DNA from 4 places in the Streptomyces sp. NPDC004658 genome. Region 3 is predicted to be linked to each of the others. Evidence: riboswitches for the same ligand, from Rfam matches in the RefSeq annotation. Region 3 holds a riboswitch; each other region holds the start of a gene.

Region 1 (3,391 bases), on a different contig from region 3:
GGGCAGGAGCCGGAAGTAGTCCGGCGGCGCCCACGGGGTGTGCGAGAAGTGGCCGATGCGCAGGTCGGGCCGGAGCTGGCGGAGCATGCGGGGGGCGAGGGCCAGGTGGTAGTCCTGGATCAGTACGGCCGCGCCCTCGGCCGCCTCCTCGGCCAGCGCCTCGGCGAACGCCCGGTTGTAGGCCTCGTAGGAGGCCCACTGCCGCCGGAAGCCGGCGTCGAAGACCGGCTCCAGCGGGGTCTGGTACAGCATGTGGTGGACGAACCAGAGCACCGAGTTGGCGATGCCGTTGTACGCCTCGGTGTGCACGGTCGCGTCGATGTCGAGCATCCGCACCCGCTGCCCGCCGGTGTCCTCGGCCGGCAGCAGCCCGCCGTCCGCGCGCCGGACGGCCGCACGGTCGCCGTCGCCGAGTGCGGCGCACACCCACACCGAGCCCGCGTCCGACCCGATGGCGGACAGTCCCGAGACCAGCCCGCCGCCGCCCCGCCGGGCGTGCAGCGAGCCGTCCTCGCCCACCTGATAGGAGACCGGGCCGCGGTTCGACGCGACCAGCACCTGAGCCTTTTGCGCAGCATCGAGCGTGGAAGCCATACGCCTCAACCTAGCCCGGCCCCGAACCGCTCAAACGTACGGCCCGCCCGGCGGGCCGACCGTATACGGCCCGTTCACGCCACCTTCCGCTCGGCGTACTCCGCGATCTCCACCATGGGCGGCCGCTCCTCGGTGTCCACCGAGTAGGTGCGCGGCTCGAACCCCTCCTCGCCCCGCTCGAACTGGGTCAGCGCGGGCCGGATCAGATGGCCGCGGGCCAGCCGCAGCTGGGCGGTGCGGTAGATCGCGGCGGCCATCCGGCCGAGCGCCTGCCCGTCCTGGTGCCGGTGCCTGCGCACGCCCACGTCGACCTGGGCCAGCGCGTCCAGGCCCACCAGGTGCAGCGCGTCCACCAGCATGCCCAGCTCCACGCCGTAGCCGACGGGGAACGGCAGCTGCTCCAGCAGCGTGCGGCGGGCCGCGTACTCGCCGCCGAGCGGCTGCACGAACCCGGCCAGCTGCGGCCAGTGCATGTTCAGCAGCGGGCGGGCCATGAGCTCGGTGACCCGGCCGCCCTGCCCGGCACTGCCGCCGAGCGGGCGGTCGTACATCGCCTTGACCAGGTCGACGTCCGGGTCGGTGAGCAGCGGGCCGACGATCCCGGAGACGAAGTCGGAGGAGAACTCCCTGAGGTCCGCGTCGATGAAGCAGACGATGTCCCCGCCGGTCACCAGCAGCGACCGCCACAGCACCTCGCCCTTGCCGGGGACGGCCGGGATACGCGGCAGGATGTCGTCGCGGTGGACGACCCGGGCACCCGCGCGCGCGGCGACCTGCGAGGTGCGGTCGGTGGAGCCGGAGTCGACGACGACGATCTCGTCGACGAGCGGCACCTGCTCGACGAGGTCGTGCCGGATCACCGCGACGATGTCGCCGACGGTCTCCTCCTCGTTGAGCGCGGGCAGGACGACGCTGATGGTCTGGCCCGTGCGCTGCTTGGCGGCGAGGATCTGGTGCAGCGGGCGATCGGCCACGGACCAGGACCGGGTGGTCAGCCAGCGCTCGACTTCTTCCAGCACAGTCTGTGGCTCCTCACTCGTGTCTCGCGGTTCGGACGACTATCTCAACTGTCCCGGCCGTCGGTTACAGTCTTGAACAACGCCGATGACCATCGCATGTCGGGGGTCATGTGCGTTCACAACCGCATACCGCTCATCCAGAGGGGCAGAGGGACACGGCCCGATGAAGCCCCGGCAACCCCCCTGATCCGGACTCGTTCGCGCGAGGCTCACGGCCAGGGAAGGTGCCAATTCCGTCTCACGGCGAGGTGCGTCGTGAGGAAGATGAGGAGAAAGGGCCTCGCCTCCATGGCTGTGCAGACAGTTGCCACCACCAGCGAATCCACGGTCGACCTCGGCCCCGCAGCGGCCCTGAGCTGTCGCGAGTGCGGTCATCGGGTGCCGCTCGGCCCGGTCTTCGCCTGCGAAGAGTGCTTCGGCCCGCTGGAGATCGCCTACGACTTCTCCGCCTACGACACCGAGGACCTGCGCCGCCGCATCGAGGCGGGCCCCGCGAACATCTGGCGCTACGCGCCCCTGCTGCCGGTCCCGGCGGACGTCGCCGGCAAGCCGAACCTCAACCCCGGCTGGACCCAGCTCGTCAAGGCCGACAACCTGGCCCGCGAGCTGGGCGTGACCGGCGGTCTGTACGTGAAGGACGACTCCGGCAACCCGACCCACTCCTTCAAGGACCGGGTCGTGGCCCAGGCCCTGGAGGCCGCCCGCGCCTTCGGCTTCACCACGCTGTCCTGCTCCTCCACCGGCAACCTGGCCGGCGCGGTCGGTGCCGCCGCCGCCCGGGCCGGCTTCCGCTCCTGCGTGTTCATCCCGCACGACCTGGAGCAGGGCAAGGTCGTCATGGCCGCGGTCTACGGCGGGGAACTCGTCGGCATCGAGGGCAACTACGACGACGTGAACCGCTTCTGCTCCGAGCTGATCGGCGACCCGGCCGGCGAGGGCTGGGGCTTCGTCAACGTCAACCTGCGGCCGTACTACGCGGAGGGCTCCAAGACCCTGGCGTACGAGATCTGCGAGCAGCTCGGCTGGCGGCTGCCGGACCAGATCGTGGTCCCGATCGCCTCCGGCTCCCAGCTCACGAAGATCGACAAGGGGCTCCAGGAGCTGATCAAGCTGGGGCTGGTCGAGGACAGGCCGTACAAGATCTTCGGCGCCCAGGCCGAGGGCTGCTCCCCGGTCTCCACCGCCTTCAAGGCCGGACACGACGTCGTACGGCCCCAGAAGCCGAACACCATCGCCAAGTCCCTGGCCATCGGCAACCCGGCCGACGGGCCGTACGTCCTGGACATCGCGCGCCGCACCGGGGGTGCCGTGGAGGACGTGACGGACGAGCAGGTCGTGGACGCGATCAAGCTGCTCGCGCGGACCGAGGGCATCTTCGCGGAGACCGCCGGCGGCGTGACCGTCGGCGTCACCCGCAAGCTGCTGGAGGCGGGTGTGCTGGACCCGGCGAAGACCACGGTGGTCCTCAACACCGGCGACGGCCTGAAGACCCTGGACGCGGTGGCCGGGACCGGCCTCACCGCCACCATCCGCCCGACCCTGGACTCCTTCCGAGAGGCCGGCCTCGCATGACAGGCGCTCCGCCGCGAGACCGGGCGCGGCCCGCGGGCCGGTGGGGGCCGGTCGCGCCCACGCGGTGGCAGCCCCAGCCGCATCCCAGCCCCGCGCCCCCGGGGCGCCGCTCCGCCGTACCCGTGAACCCGACCGGAGGTCCCACCGCATGAGCGTGACCGTTCGCATCCCCACCATCCTGCGCACCTACACCGGCGGTCAGGCCG
Region 2 (3,391 bases), on a different contig from region 3:
CACCGAGTTGCTCGGCCGCGAACGCACCCCCACGGCCGGCACCACTGCCAGCACCCACGGGGATGGTCCCTACTTGCGCTCGTCCAGGGGGTTGTCGTCGGCGTCGATGTACTGCTCGGTCTGGGTGTAGCCCATGGTGAGGCTGTTGCGGCGCCGCCTGCCGATGGAGATCACGCGCAGTTCCAGGCGCTTAGTCCAACCGGCCACGTCGGCCGGGGAGAGCGGCCCGACTTTGCACTGGCGCAGCCAGAGCACGGGGTCGAAGCGGTCCGCGGTGCTGGTCAGGGCGTCGGCGAGGTTGAAGGCGATGGTTCGGCGGGCGTGGAAGTCCTGGTCGTCGGATTCAGCGATGGCCGCGGAGATGGTTTCGAAGTCGGCGCGGCTCATCTGTCGGTTCGTGGCCATGGGGCCCCTCCTGGCTCGAGGTGGTTGCTGTTCGGGTGCGGCAGGGACCGCCGGACTCGGATGTCGAGTCGGACGGCCCGCACGCAGGGGGATGCGCATGAATCACGCAGCGATGGACGTGCGCTGTCCTTAGATGGCGCGGGCGCTGCTCAGACGGGCGGACTGACCTGCGCTGTCTCCGGCCCGGCGGGCGGAGGTGCCGTAGAGGGTGCGTGGGAGCTCCCAGGCGCCCTTCGCCTGCTCCTGGTACCCGCGGGGATGGTCCCAACAGCGTCATGCACGAGGACCACGCCTATGTCCGTCGCGCCGCCGTCGCAGGACATCAGACACCGGGCGCCGGGGGCTCGGGCGAAGACCGCGTCCTGGCCGGAGCACCGCCCCGGTTCACGCGCCGCCGAGTCGCTCGGACCCGCGATGGCGACGCTCTGCTCGATGTGCGTGCCGTGCGCATCGCCTCCCGCTGCGGGCCACCACCCGAGCCCTCGCCGGTCGAACTCGTCGAGTAGCCGCGCCTGGGTGCCGGCGTTGTCCTCGGCGAGGACGGGGCGGGCGCAAGGGTCGGACGCCGTGACGACGAGGGGGGCGGCGGTGCCAGCAGGTCCCGGGAGTTCAGGGAAAGGGCCCTCGGCCGTGCCTCGCGGACGCGGATCGATCCGTACCATTCGGCCCTGGAATCGGATATCGACGACCGTGCGCCGGTAGAGTTCCGAGTTCGGTGGTGTGGTCGCAGCGTCAGTGACCTGCACGAGGGCCTCCTGTGGACGAAGGACCCCCTTACCCACCGGCAGGGAGATCGGTGCTCGCTCCCACAGGTTCGTGGGAGCCGGTCCTCGGCGCGATCGGCGCTGTGACCGAGCGGAACAATGCCACAGCACTGGTCGTGTGGCAAAGCGTTGTGGATCACGTTGTGCAGATCCGGAATGGGTGTTAGCTTCGCGCCCGGTTACGAGTTCCAGCGTCAAGTCCCGGCTTGCAGGCCGACATCCACCGTTCGCCGCGGATGCCCCGGGTGACGACCAGCCCAGCGCGCGGTGCGTTGGAAACCGCAGATCACCGGGGTGCGGAAGTGCACTACCGGGGTCCATCGGCTCCGGAAGGTTGATCGCCTGTGCCCGTTTCCGACGCGATCCCCGAAGTGCCGATGGAGCGGCAGACCCAGAAGCCTGAGCGGGCATCCGAACCCGCCATGTCTGCCGTCGCAGAGCCGGGCCGCGCAGGTCTGGTGACCATCGGCCTCGATGCTGCCCGTGCGCTGTTCCGCACGGCCGAGGCGAGCGGCTCCGGCCGGCCAGGGACTGACGAAGTCTTCGACCAGTGGCTCGACCGCGGATTCGACGTCGTCTTCTACCGCAGCGCGGGCCGATCCCTTCAGGCACGTGCTGTCAACCAGGAGGATCGTGTTCCAGGGTCGCTGATCAGCGGTCGTATCGGGAAAGCCCGGTTGGAGTCGGTCTGCCTCAATCCTCGTCGGCGCGCGCCTGCGGGTCCGCAGGAGCCGGGCCCGGTGTCTGCGGAAGGTGAGGAGGCCGACGGGACGGATCCTCGGACGGTTGCCGGCATGCCCGGCAACCGCCGGGGAGACGAGGAAGCCAAGCGGCGGTACGCGAAGGTGGAGTACCAGCAGGACACGGGCTGTGTTCTGACGGTCGTGGACGACCTCACCGAAGGAACGGGACGGGAGTCAGCCCATCACCTGGGCGGGGACATCACCTCGGACACCGACGGAGATTGGTTCGAAGCGCTCACCACCCTCACCGAACTCGCCCAGGCAAGGCTGGAAACGGAGGGATGGACCCCGGACGGCCTCTGGCAGATCCAGTGGTGGAGCAGCTCGTGCGACGTCACGGACCCGCCGTACGAGACCCTTGAAGTGTTCGAAGAGTACGGCTTCGATCCGGACGAGATCACGCGGCACTATGTGTGCATCTACAGCCGGGGCAGCCACGGCTACACCGTCGAGTTCTCTGCGGAGCACCGGGGAGAGGACCACGTCATGTACCTCCAGCTGGAGTTGGATGCCGACGGCAAGGAGCTGGGCAGCGGCAGTCTCGAAGAACTGCGGAGCCACCTGGAGCAAGCGACGGAACGGGTGCGGGAGGCCGGCTACACCCCGCTCGATGGCGACTGGAGCGTCCACTGGACACGCTGTCACGTGCCTTTGACCGAGCGGTGACCGGCTGACGGCCCCAGGCCAAGGCGTTCTGCGCCCTGTTGCTCCCGTTGGCCAGGGTGTCATGAGCATCATGCGAGAGCAGCACCCCAACGAGTACAGCGCCCTCCTTCAGGAGCCCTGGCGGCGGAGTGCGGGCCTTCGCGCCGCTCAGTTGGGTGCTCAGGCCACTCGAGCGCTTCACCCGGGCTGGGAATCGCACAGAGCTGGCGGATCAAGAACCCGGGTCGCCGAACCCGATCGCGCACCCCCGCACCTCGGTGGTGGCGGCGCCCGTCGTCGTGACCACGACGTTGCCCAGGTGGTGCCGCACCCTTCCGGTCCGGGCCGTGTGCCCGTCACGGATGAAGTCGAGCACCGCCGCGCGTCCGGCGACCGAGCCGGGCACCCCCTGTCCGGGCATCGTGAAGGTCCAGGTGGTGTCCTCGGTCAGGACCGCTTCCAGCTCGGCCGCATTCAGCTCGTCCAGGGCATGGGCGTAGTGCGCCACCGCCTGCTGGAGGTCGGCGATCACGAGACCACCGTCAGCACGATCTTGCCCTGGATGTGGCCCTGCGCGGCTCGCGTGTGTGCGCTGGCCGCTTCGGACAGCGGGTAGGTGCTGTCCACCCCGACCTGGAGCTTGCCTTCGTCGAACAGGCGCCCGATCTCGGCGAGCTGGGGGCCGTTGGAACGCACCTGAATGTTCGAGACGGTGATGCCAAGACGCGCCGTCTCCTCCGGATCGTACTGGGCGAAGAACACCGGAAGCATGGTGCCGCCGCGCTTGAGCACGGTCAGGAAACGTGAACTGTCCGGGCCACCGACGGTGTCGAT
Region 3 (3,391 bases):
CCTCGCCGGGCGGCCCCTGCTCGACGATCCGGCCGCCGTCGATGAAGACGACCCGGTCGGCGACCTCGCGGGCGAAGCCGATCTCGTGGCTCACGATGACGAGGGTGGTGCCGCCGCTCGCCAGGTCCTTGATGACGGCCAGCACCTCGCCGACGAGTTCGGGGTCGAGTGCGGAGGTCGGCTCGTCGAAGAGGATGATCCCGGGCCGCAGGGCGAGGGCGCGGGCGATGGCGACGCGCTGCTGCTGACCACCGGACAACTGCCGGGGGTAGGCGCCGGTCTTGTCGCCGAGGCCGACGCGGTCGAGGAGTTCGAAGGCGAGTTCCTGGGCCGCCACCCTGCTCAGCCTGCCGGTGGCGGCGGGGGCCGCGGCGACGTTCTCCAGGACGGTCAGGTGCGGGAAGAGGTTGAAGTTCTGGAAGACGAAGCCGATCCGGCTGCGCTGGGCGAGGATGGCGCGCTCGCTGAGTTCCTTGAGCCGGCCCCCGTGCCGCTTCACCCCGATCAGCTCGCCGTCCACGCTGACGTGGCCGGTCTCGGGCTTCTCCAGGTGGTTGAGGACCCTGAGCAGCGTGGACTTGCCGGAGCCGGACGGGCCGAGGATCACCGTGACCTCGCCGGGGCGGACGGTCAGGTCGATGCCGTCGAGTACGTGGTGGGAGCCGTACCACTTGTGGACGCCGTGCACTTCGAGCGCGGCGGGCGCGGTCTTCGGGAGGGTCTGCGCGGTGGTCATACGGCGGCCTCCCGGCGCAGCCGGGCCCGCAGGCCGGCCAGTCCGGCCCGGGCTTTCTGCAAGGGGGTCGGCGGCAGGGTGCGGGTGGCACCCCGGGCGTAGTACCGCTCGACGTAGAACTGGACGACGGACACGGCGCTGGTGAGGATCAGGTACCAGACGGTGGCGACCATCAGCAGCGGCACCACGTCACCGGGGTAGGTGCTGCCCATCGACTGCACCGCGCCGAACAGGTCCAGCAGCGACACGTAGAAGACCAGGGACGTGCTCTTGATGAGGCCGATCAGCTGGTTGACGTAGTTCGGCGTGATGGACCTGAGGGCCTGCGGGAAGACGATCCTGCGGAACTGGTAGCCCTGGGGCAGGCCGAGCGCGGCGGCCGCCTCGTGCTGTCCCTGGTCGACGGAGAGGATGCCGCCGCGGACCACCTCGGCCGCGTACGCCGCCTCGTTGAGGCTGAGGCCGATCACGGCGATCGTCATGTCGGTGGCCAGCCGGGACTCGTCGAAGGTGACGAAGGCGGGCCCGAAGGGCACCCCGAGGCTCAACGTCTTGTACAGGGCGCTGAAGTTGTACAGGAAGATCAGTACGACGATGAGCGGTACGGAGCGGAACAGCCAGGTGTAGGTCCAGCTGACCGCGCGCAGCACCGGGCTTCCGGAGAGCCGGGCAAGTGCCAGCAGGATGCCGCCGAGCAGTCCCAGGACGGCGCTGAGCGCGGCGACTTCGAGGGTGACGAGGAGGCCGTCGAGGACGGTGGGGCGCAGGAACCAGTAGCGGAAGCGGTCCCACTGGTAGAAGGGGTTCGTGACCAGTCCGTGCAGGATCTGCGCGACGAGCACGAGGACGACGGCGGTGACGATCCACCGGCCGGGGCGGCGCAGCGGCTGTACTCGCTGCGGTTCCAAGGGCTTTGACGGGGTGTCGGCGGGGGCCGGCGCCTCGGCTAGGGAGACGGCGGCGCCTGGGGCTTCACTCATGGCGGCTCCGGCGGAGTCGGTCACCCCGGGGCCGCGCGGGAGCGGAGGTGGGCCACGACGGCACTGCGGCACGAGGCGGCGCACGGACAGGCGCGGAACCGGGGGCTGGGCGGACAACGGCACATCCGGCGGACGGTGTGCGGCGGGAACGCGGGGCTGGGAGGAGACGTCAGCCCTGACAGCGGGCAGAGCCCGGTGCGGTACACAGTGCGCTGTTCACGCGGAGCAGATCGACGGCGCGGTCGGCGACGAGGAGACCGGCGTACGACGGTACGCAGCCCTGGGGGCGGCTCGCGGCCGTCCTGGGAGCTGCGTACATGGCGTCACCTGTCACTGTTCCGGCCCCGTGGGGCCTCGCGCTTACCGAAAACGTCATCCGGTCCGGTCGTCACCTGGGGCACCCCACCGCGATGCGAGGGTTGCCGGTCAGCGAGCCAGGGCTTGGCGCTGACGCTCATGACCGTTCTGAGCCGTAAGTAAGGCAGTTGACCGTTCGAATGTCAACGGTCGTCCGCCAAGTGGACATCGGCGGCGGGCTCTCACCTGCGAGAAGCGTCGGAAGTGTCTGCCGCGTGGCCTGCCCAGTCCAGGATCTGGACAGCTGCTCCGGCGGCCTCCAGACCCTGGCAGCGGCCGTGGTGGCGGCGGGCGATGCCGTCGAGGTCGAGGTGGCGGCCGAAGGCGGGGCGGGCGGCCAGGCGGCGGGCGTAGGCCCACAGGGAGCGGTGGTCGGCGATGCGGTGCACGGCGGAGGCGTCGAGGTGGCAGCGGTGGACGGTGTCGAGCTGCACGAGCGTGACCCACAGGTCGATGTCGGCGGCGGTGAGCCGGTCGTCGGCCAGGTACTCCTCGCCGCTCAGCCGTCGCTCCAGCCGGCCCAGGGTGTCCAGCAGCACGTCGAGGGCGGCGGCCCGTTCGGCCGGGTCGGCACCGGCGCGTCCGGCGCGCTGGGCGGCCTCCTCGATGCCCTCGGCGCACATCCGCTCGACGGCCTCGATCACGGACTCCAGCCCGGAGGGGTAGAGGCGGTCGTGGCCGCCCGGCCGGAACAGGTCCAGGTCGCGCAGGATGCCGGGGGTGTGGGTGCTGACGATGCGTCCGGACCAGTCGTCGCTGAGCACGGGCGCGAGCGCCGGGCCGGTGTAGTGGTGGGCGCTCGCCTCGTAGAGCGGGCGGAGCGCCGCGTGGCCGCCGCCGGGACAGTCCGGGACGGCGGGCAGGAGGGTGACCGGACAGTGGGCTTCCAGTCCGAGCAGGCTGTGGCCGACGGCGAGGCGCAGCCCGTCGGGGCAGGCGGTCGACAGATGGAGCCGGTAGCGGTGCGGCACGGCGTAGTGGCCGCTGCGCGCGTCCCGGCCGATCCGGCCCCGGAAGACCGGCGCGGTACCGGGGGTGGACGGGACGGCGGCGAGCGGAGTGATGGACATGCGTCTCCCCGGGTGGTGGGTGTGCGGAGGGGCGCGGCCGGCGCGGGCGTGACCGGTCGGTGGAGGCGAAGGGGCGCCCGGCTCAGCGGCGGTGGCTGATCGCGCTGCAGACACGCTGCAGGTCGATGTGGCGGCGGGAGGTGAGCAGGGGAGCGCGCAACGGCGTCCGGCCGGTGTGACCGGTGCCCGTGTCGCGGCGCGTCATGATTCCCTACCTGTTCACTAGGATTCCCTCCCTGGAGTGTCGA
Region 4 (3,391 bases), on a different contig from region 3:
CAGCGGCCGTCCTCCGTGCGGTACTGCCACTTCGCGCCTTCCGCCACCAGCTCCCTGACGGCGTTCACGAAGCGCTCCACGTGCTCGTCCGGCGTGCCCGCGCCGAAGCTCACGCGGATGGCGTTGAGGGACTTCTCGCCGGGGGCGGCCTCGGGGGCACCGCACTCGCCCTGGCTCTGCGGGTCGCTGCCGAGCAGGGTGCGGACCAGCGGGTGGGCGCAGAACAGGCCGTCGCGGACACCGATGCCGTACTCGGCGGAGAGCGCGGCGGCGAAGTGGGAGCTGTTCCAGCCCTCGACGACGAAGGAGATCACGCCGACGCGCGGGGCGTCGTCGCCGAAGAGGGACAGCACCTTCACCTCGGGAACGGCGGCCAGGCCCTCGCGGACCTTGGCGATCAGGTGCCGCTCGCGGGCGACGAGGGTGTCCCAGCCGGCCTCGGTGAGGGCCTTGCAGGCGGAGGCGATGGCGTAGGCGCCGATGACGTTCGGGGAGCCGGCCTCGTGCCGGGCGGCGGTCTCGTGCCACTCGACGGCCACGCCGCCGTCCTCGCGCCGGGTGACCTTGCGGCTGGCGCCGCCGCCCGCGAGGTACGGGTCGGCCGCCTGGAGCCAGTCGGCGCGGCCGGCCAGGACACCGGAGCCGAAGGGGGCGTACAGCTTGTGGCCGGAGAAGGCGACCCAGTCGACGTCCAGGTCGCGCAGGTCCACCGGGTGGTGCGGGGCCAGCTGGGCGGCGTCCAGGACGATGCGGGCGCCGTGGGCGTGCGCGGCGGCGGCCAGTTCGCGCACCGGCCACAGCTCGCCGGTGACGTTGGAGGCGCCGGTGACGCAGACCAGGGCCGGGCCGTGCGGGTCGCGGTCGGCGAGGGCCCGCTCCAGGGTCTCCACGGCCTGCCGCGGGGTGCGCGGGGCGTTGAGGTAGGTGACCCGCGCGTCCTGCCAGGGCAGCAGGGAGGCGTGGTGCTCCGTCTCGAAGACGAAGACCTGGCAGTCGGCCGGGACCGCCCGGGCCAGCAGGTTCAGGGAGTCGGTGGTGGAACGGGTGAAGATCACCTGGTCGGCGGGGCGGCAGCCGAGGAAGTCGGCGACGGTCCGGCGGGCGTTCTCGAACAGGTCGGTGGAGAGCTGGGAGAGGTAGCCGGCGCCGCGGTGCACACTGCCGTAGTACGGCGCGTACGCGGCGACGTCGTCCCAGACGCGCTGGAGGGCGGGGGCGCTGGCCGCGTAGTCCAGGGCGGCGTAGGTGACTTCGCCGCCGGTGACCAGCGGGACGGTGACATCTCGCCCGAGAACGGGCAGAGGGGTGCAAACGGTCTGGTCGGCGGCAGCGGTGGAGACAGACATGGCGGAACTCCCGTGACAGGAATGCGAGAAAGGCAGAAAGGGACTGCGAAGGGGTGTGCGGAGGCGGGGCTCTGCGGCCCTAACGCATTCGCTTGCTCACGGAAGACTCCCTCGAACGACCAGGACCCCTGGTTGGCGAGGGGTCCGCGCTTGCCGTAGGCCTTGCTGCCGTACGACCTGGTCTTCACCCGGGGCACCCCGCCACGGACGGAGGGTTGCCGGACAGTCGGCCGGGGCCTCATGACTGTCACTCATGACCTGGTACAGGAACGTACGTGAGTGATCGTCGTCCCGCAACCCGTGTCCGGATCGCGGGACGACTCCCGAGGGTGTCAGGCGTTGCTGACGGCCACCCAGCGGTCCAGGGTGCGCTTGGCCGCGCCCGAGTCGATCGACTCCGCGGCTCGCGCCATGCCCGCGCGGATCTGCTCGGTGAGCGGCGCGTCCGCCGGCTCCAGGGCCACCAGCGCCGCCGCCGAGTTCAGCAGGACGGCGTCCCGTACGGCCCCCTTCTCGCCGTCCAGCAGCCGCCGGGCGACCTCGGCGTTGTAGGAGGCGTCGGCACCGCGCAGGGCGTCCACGGGGACGAGGTCGATGCCGACGTCCCGGGGGTCGAAGACCTCTTCCGTGACCTTGCCGTCCCGGACCACCCAGACCCGGGAGGGGGCGGTGACGGTCAGCTCGTCCAGGCCGTCGTCGCCCCGGAAGACCAGCGCGGAGTTGCCGCGCTCGGCGAGGACACCGGCGACGATCGGCGCCATGCGGGGATCCGCGACACCGACGGCCTGCGACCGCACCTGCGCGGGGTTGGTCAGCGGGCCCAGCACGTTGAAGGTGGTGCGGATGCCCAACTGGCCGCGGGCCGCGGCGACATGGCGCAGCGACGGGTGGAACCGCACCGCGAAGCAGATGGTGATGCCGGCCTCTTCGGCCACCTCAGCCACCCGCTGCGGGGTCAGGTTGAGGTTGATCCCCAGCTTCTCCAGGACGTCGGAGGAGCCGGAGGCGGAGGACGCGGCGCGGTTGCCGTGCTTGACGACCTTCGCGCCCGCGCCCGCGACGACGATCGAGGACATGGTGGAGATGTTCACCGTCTTGGCGCCGTCGCCGCCGGTGCCGACGATGTCGACGGCCGGCCCGGGCACCTCGATGACGTTGGCGTGCGCGTACATCGTCCGGACCAGTCCGGTGATCTCCTGGACCGTCTCGCCCTTGGCGCGCAGGGCCACCATGAACCCGGCGATCTGCGCGTCGGTCGCCTCCCCGCGCATGATCAGGTCCATCGCCCACGCGGTGTCGTCGGCGGACAGGTCCCGGCCCTCCAGCAGACCGTTCAGCAGGGCGGGCCAGGAGCGGCCCGCCGCGGTGTCGCCTCCAGCGGGGGTCACAGCGCTCATCAGCCGCTCCTTGAACAGGTTCCTGCTACGTCGTACACCACCCTATCCAGCCGGACGGAAGGGCGAGGGGCCCCGTCCGCAACCCGGACGGGGCCCCTCGGTGTGGCGTGGCGACGCGGGGATCAGTGGTGGCCGTGGCCGCTCGTGATCTCCTTGTACTCCTCGACGGTCGGCTTCGGGATCTGGTTGTCCTCGCCGAAGTAGGCGGTGGACAGCTTCGCCCGCAGCTTCTGCGAGGCAGGGATCTTGCGCTCGACCCCGTTCTCGTCGACCGTCGGACCGATCTCGGCCGGCTGGTACTGCTCGTGCGCGGTGAGCGTGTGCAGCTGCTCCTGGCTGAGCGGCTCGTGCACCTCGATGAACTCACCGTGCGGCAGCCGCTTGATGATGCCGGTCTCGCGGCCGTGCAGCACCTTGTCGCGGTCGCGGCGCTGGAGGCCCAGGCAGATCCGCTTGGTGGCGATGAACGCGATGACCGGAGCCACGAAGTAGGCGATCCGCACGAACCAGGTGACCGCGTTGATCGACAGGTGGAAATGCGTGGCGAAGATGTCGTTGCCGCCACCGATCAGCATCACGAAGTACACGGTCAGCCAGGCGACACCGAACGCCGTACGGGTCGGCGCGTTGCGCGGGCGGTCCAGGATG

What was found. A riboswitch is a leader RNA that binds a small molecule or an ion and turns the genes downstream of it on or off. The one in region 3 is predicted to bind S-adenosylmethionine.
Region 1: linked by a shared signal. The riboswitch ahead of thrC (threonine synthase) and the one ahead of ABZV94_RS33955 (amino acid ABC transporter permease) in region 3 are both predicted to bind S-adenosylmethionine.
Region 2: linked by a shared signal. The riboswitch ahead of ABZV94_RS18660 (hypothetical protein) and the one ahead of ABZV94_RS33955 (amino acid ABC transporter permease) in region 3 are both predicted to bind S-adenosylmethionine.
Region 4: linked by a shared signal. The riboswitch ahead of ABZV94_RS23765 (aminotransferase class V-fold PLP-dependent enzyme) and the one ahead of ABZV94_RS33955 (amino acid ABC transporter permease) in region 3 are both predicted to bind S-adenosylmethionine.

What each region holds. Positions count from the first base shown of each region.
Region 1 covers NZ_JBEXKG010000058.1:20,794-24,184, forward strand. Annotated here, with positions in the region: gene ABZV94_RS20875 (trehalose-6-phosphate synthase) at 1-594, opposite strand, end outside; gene ABZV94_RS20880 (glucosyl-3-phosphoglycerate synthase) at 669-1,613, opposite strand; SAM riboswitch class I at 1,744-1,884, shown strand; gene thrC (threonine synthase) at 1,902-3,185, shown strand; gene ABZV94_RS20890 (ubiquitin-like small modifier protein 1) at 3,334-3,391, shown strand, end outside.
Region 2 covers NZ_JBEXKG010000047.1:48,820-52,210, reverse strand. Annotated here, with positions in the region: gene ABZV94_RS18670 (hypothetical protein) at 70-405, opposite strand; gene ABZV94_RS18665 (DUF3293 domain-containing protein) at 555-1,067, opposite strand; SAM riboswitch class IV at 1,347-1,457, shown strand; gene ABZV94_RS18660 (hypothetical protein) at 1,514-2,578, shown strand; gene ABZV94_RS18655 (nuclear transport factor 2 family protein) at 2,790-3,089, opposite strand; gene ABZV94_RS18650 (NADP-dependent oxidoreductase) at 3,086-3,391, opposite strand, start outside.
Region 3 covers NZ_JBEXKG010000158.1:2,084-5,474, reverse strand. Annotated here, with positions in the region: gene ABZV94_RS33960 (amino acid ABC transporter ATP-binding protein) at 1-736, opposite strand, end outside; gene ABZV94_RS33955 (amino acid ABC transporter permease) at 733-1,716, opposite strand; SAM riboswitch class IV at 2,068-2,178, opposite strand; gene ABZV94_RS33950 (glutathione S-transferase C-terminal domain-containing protein) at 2,256-3,143, opposite strand; gene ABZV94_RS33945 (putative leader peptide) at 3,226-3,348, opposite strand.
Region 4 covers NZ_JBEXKG010000074.1:1,288-4,678, forward strand. Annotated here, with positions in the region: gene ABZV94_RS23765 (aminotransferase class V-fold PLP-dependent enzyme) at 1-1,346, opposite strand, end outside; SAM riboswitch class IV at 1,488-1,605, opposite strand; gene trpD (anthranilate phosphoribosyltransferase) at 1,679-2,743, opposite strand; gene ABZV94_RS23775 (cytochrome bc complex cytochrome b subunit) at 2,866-3,391, opposite strand, start outside.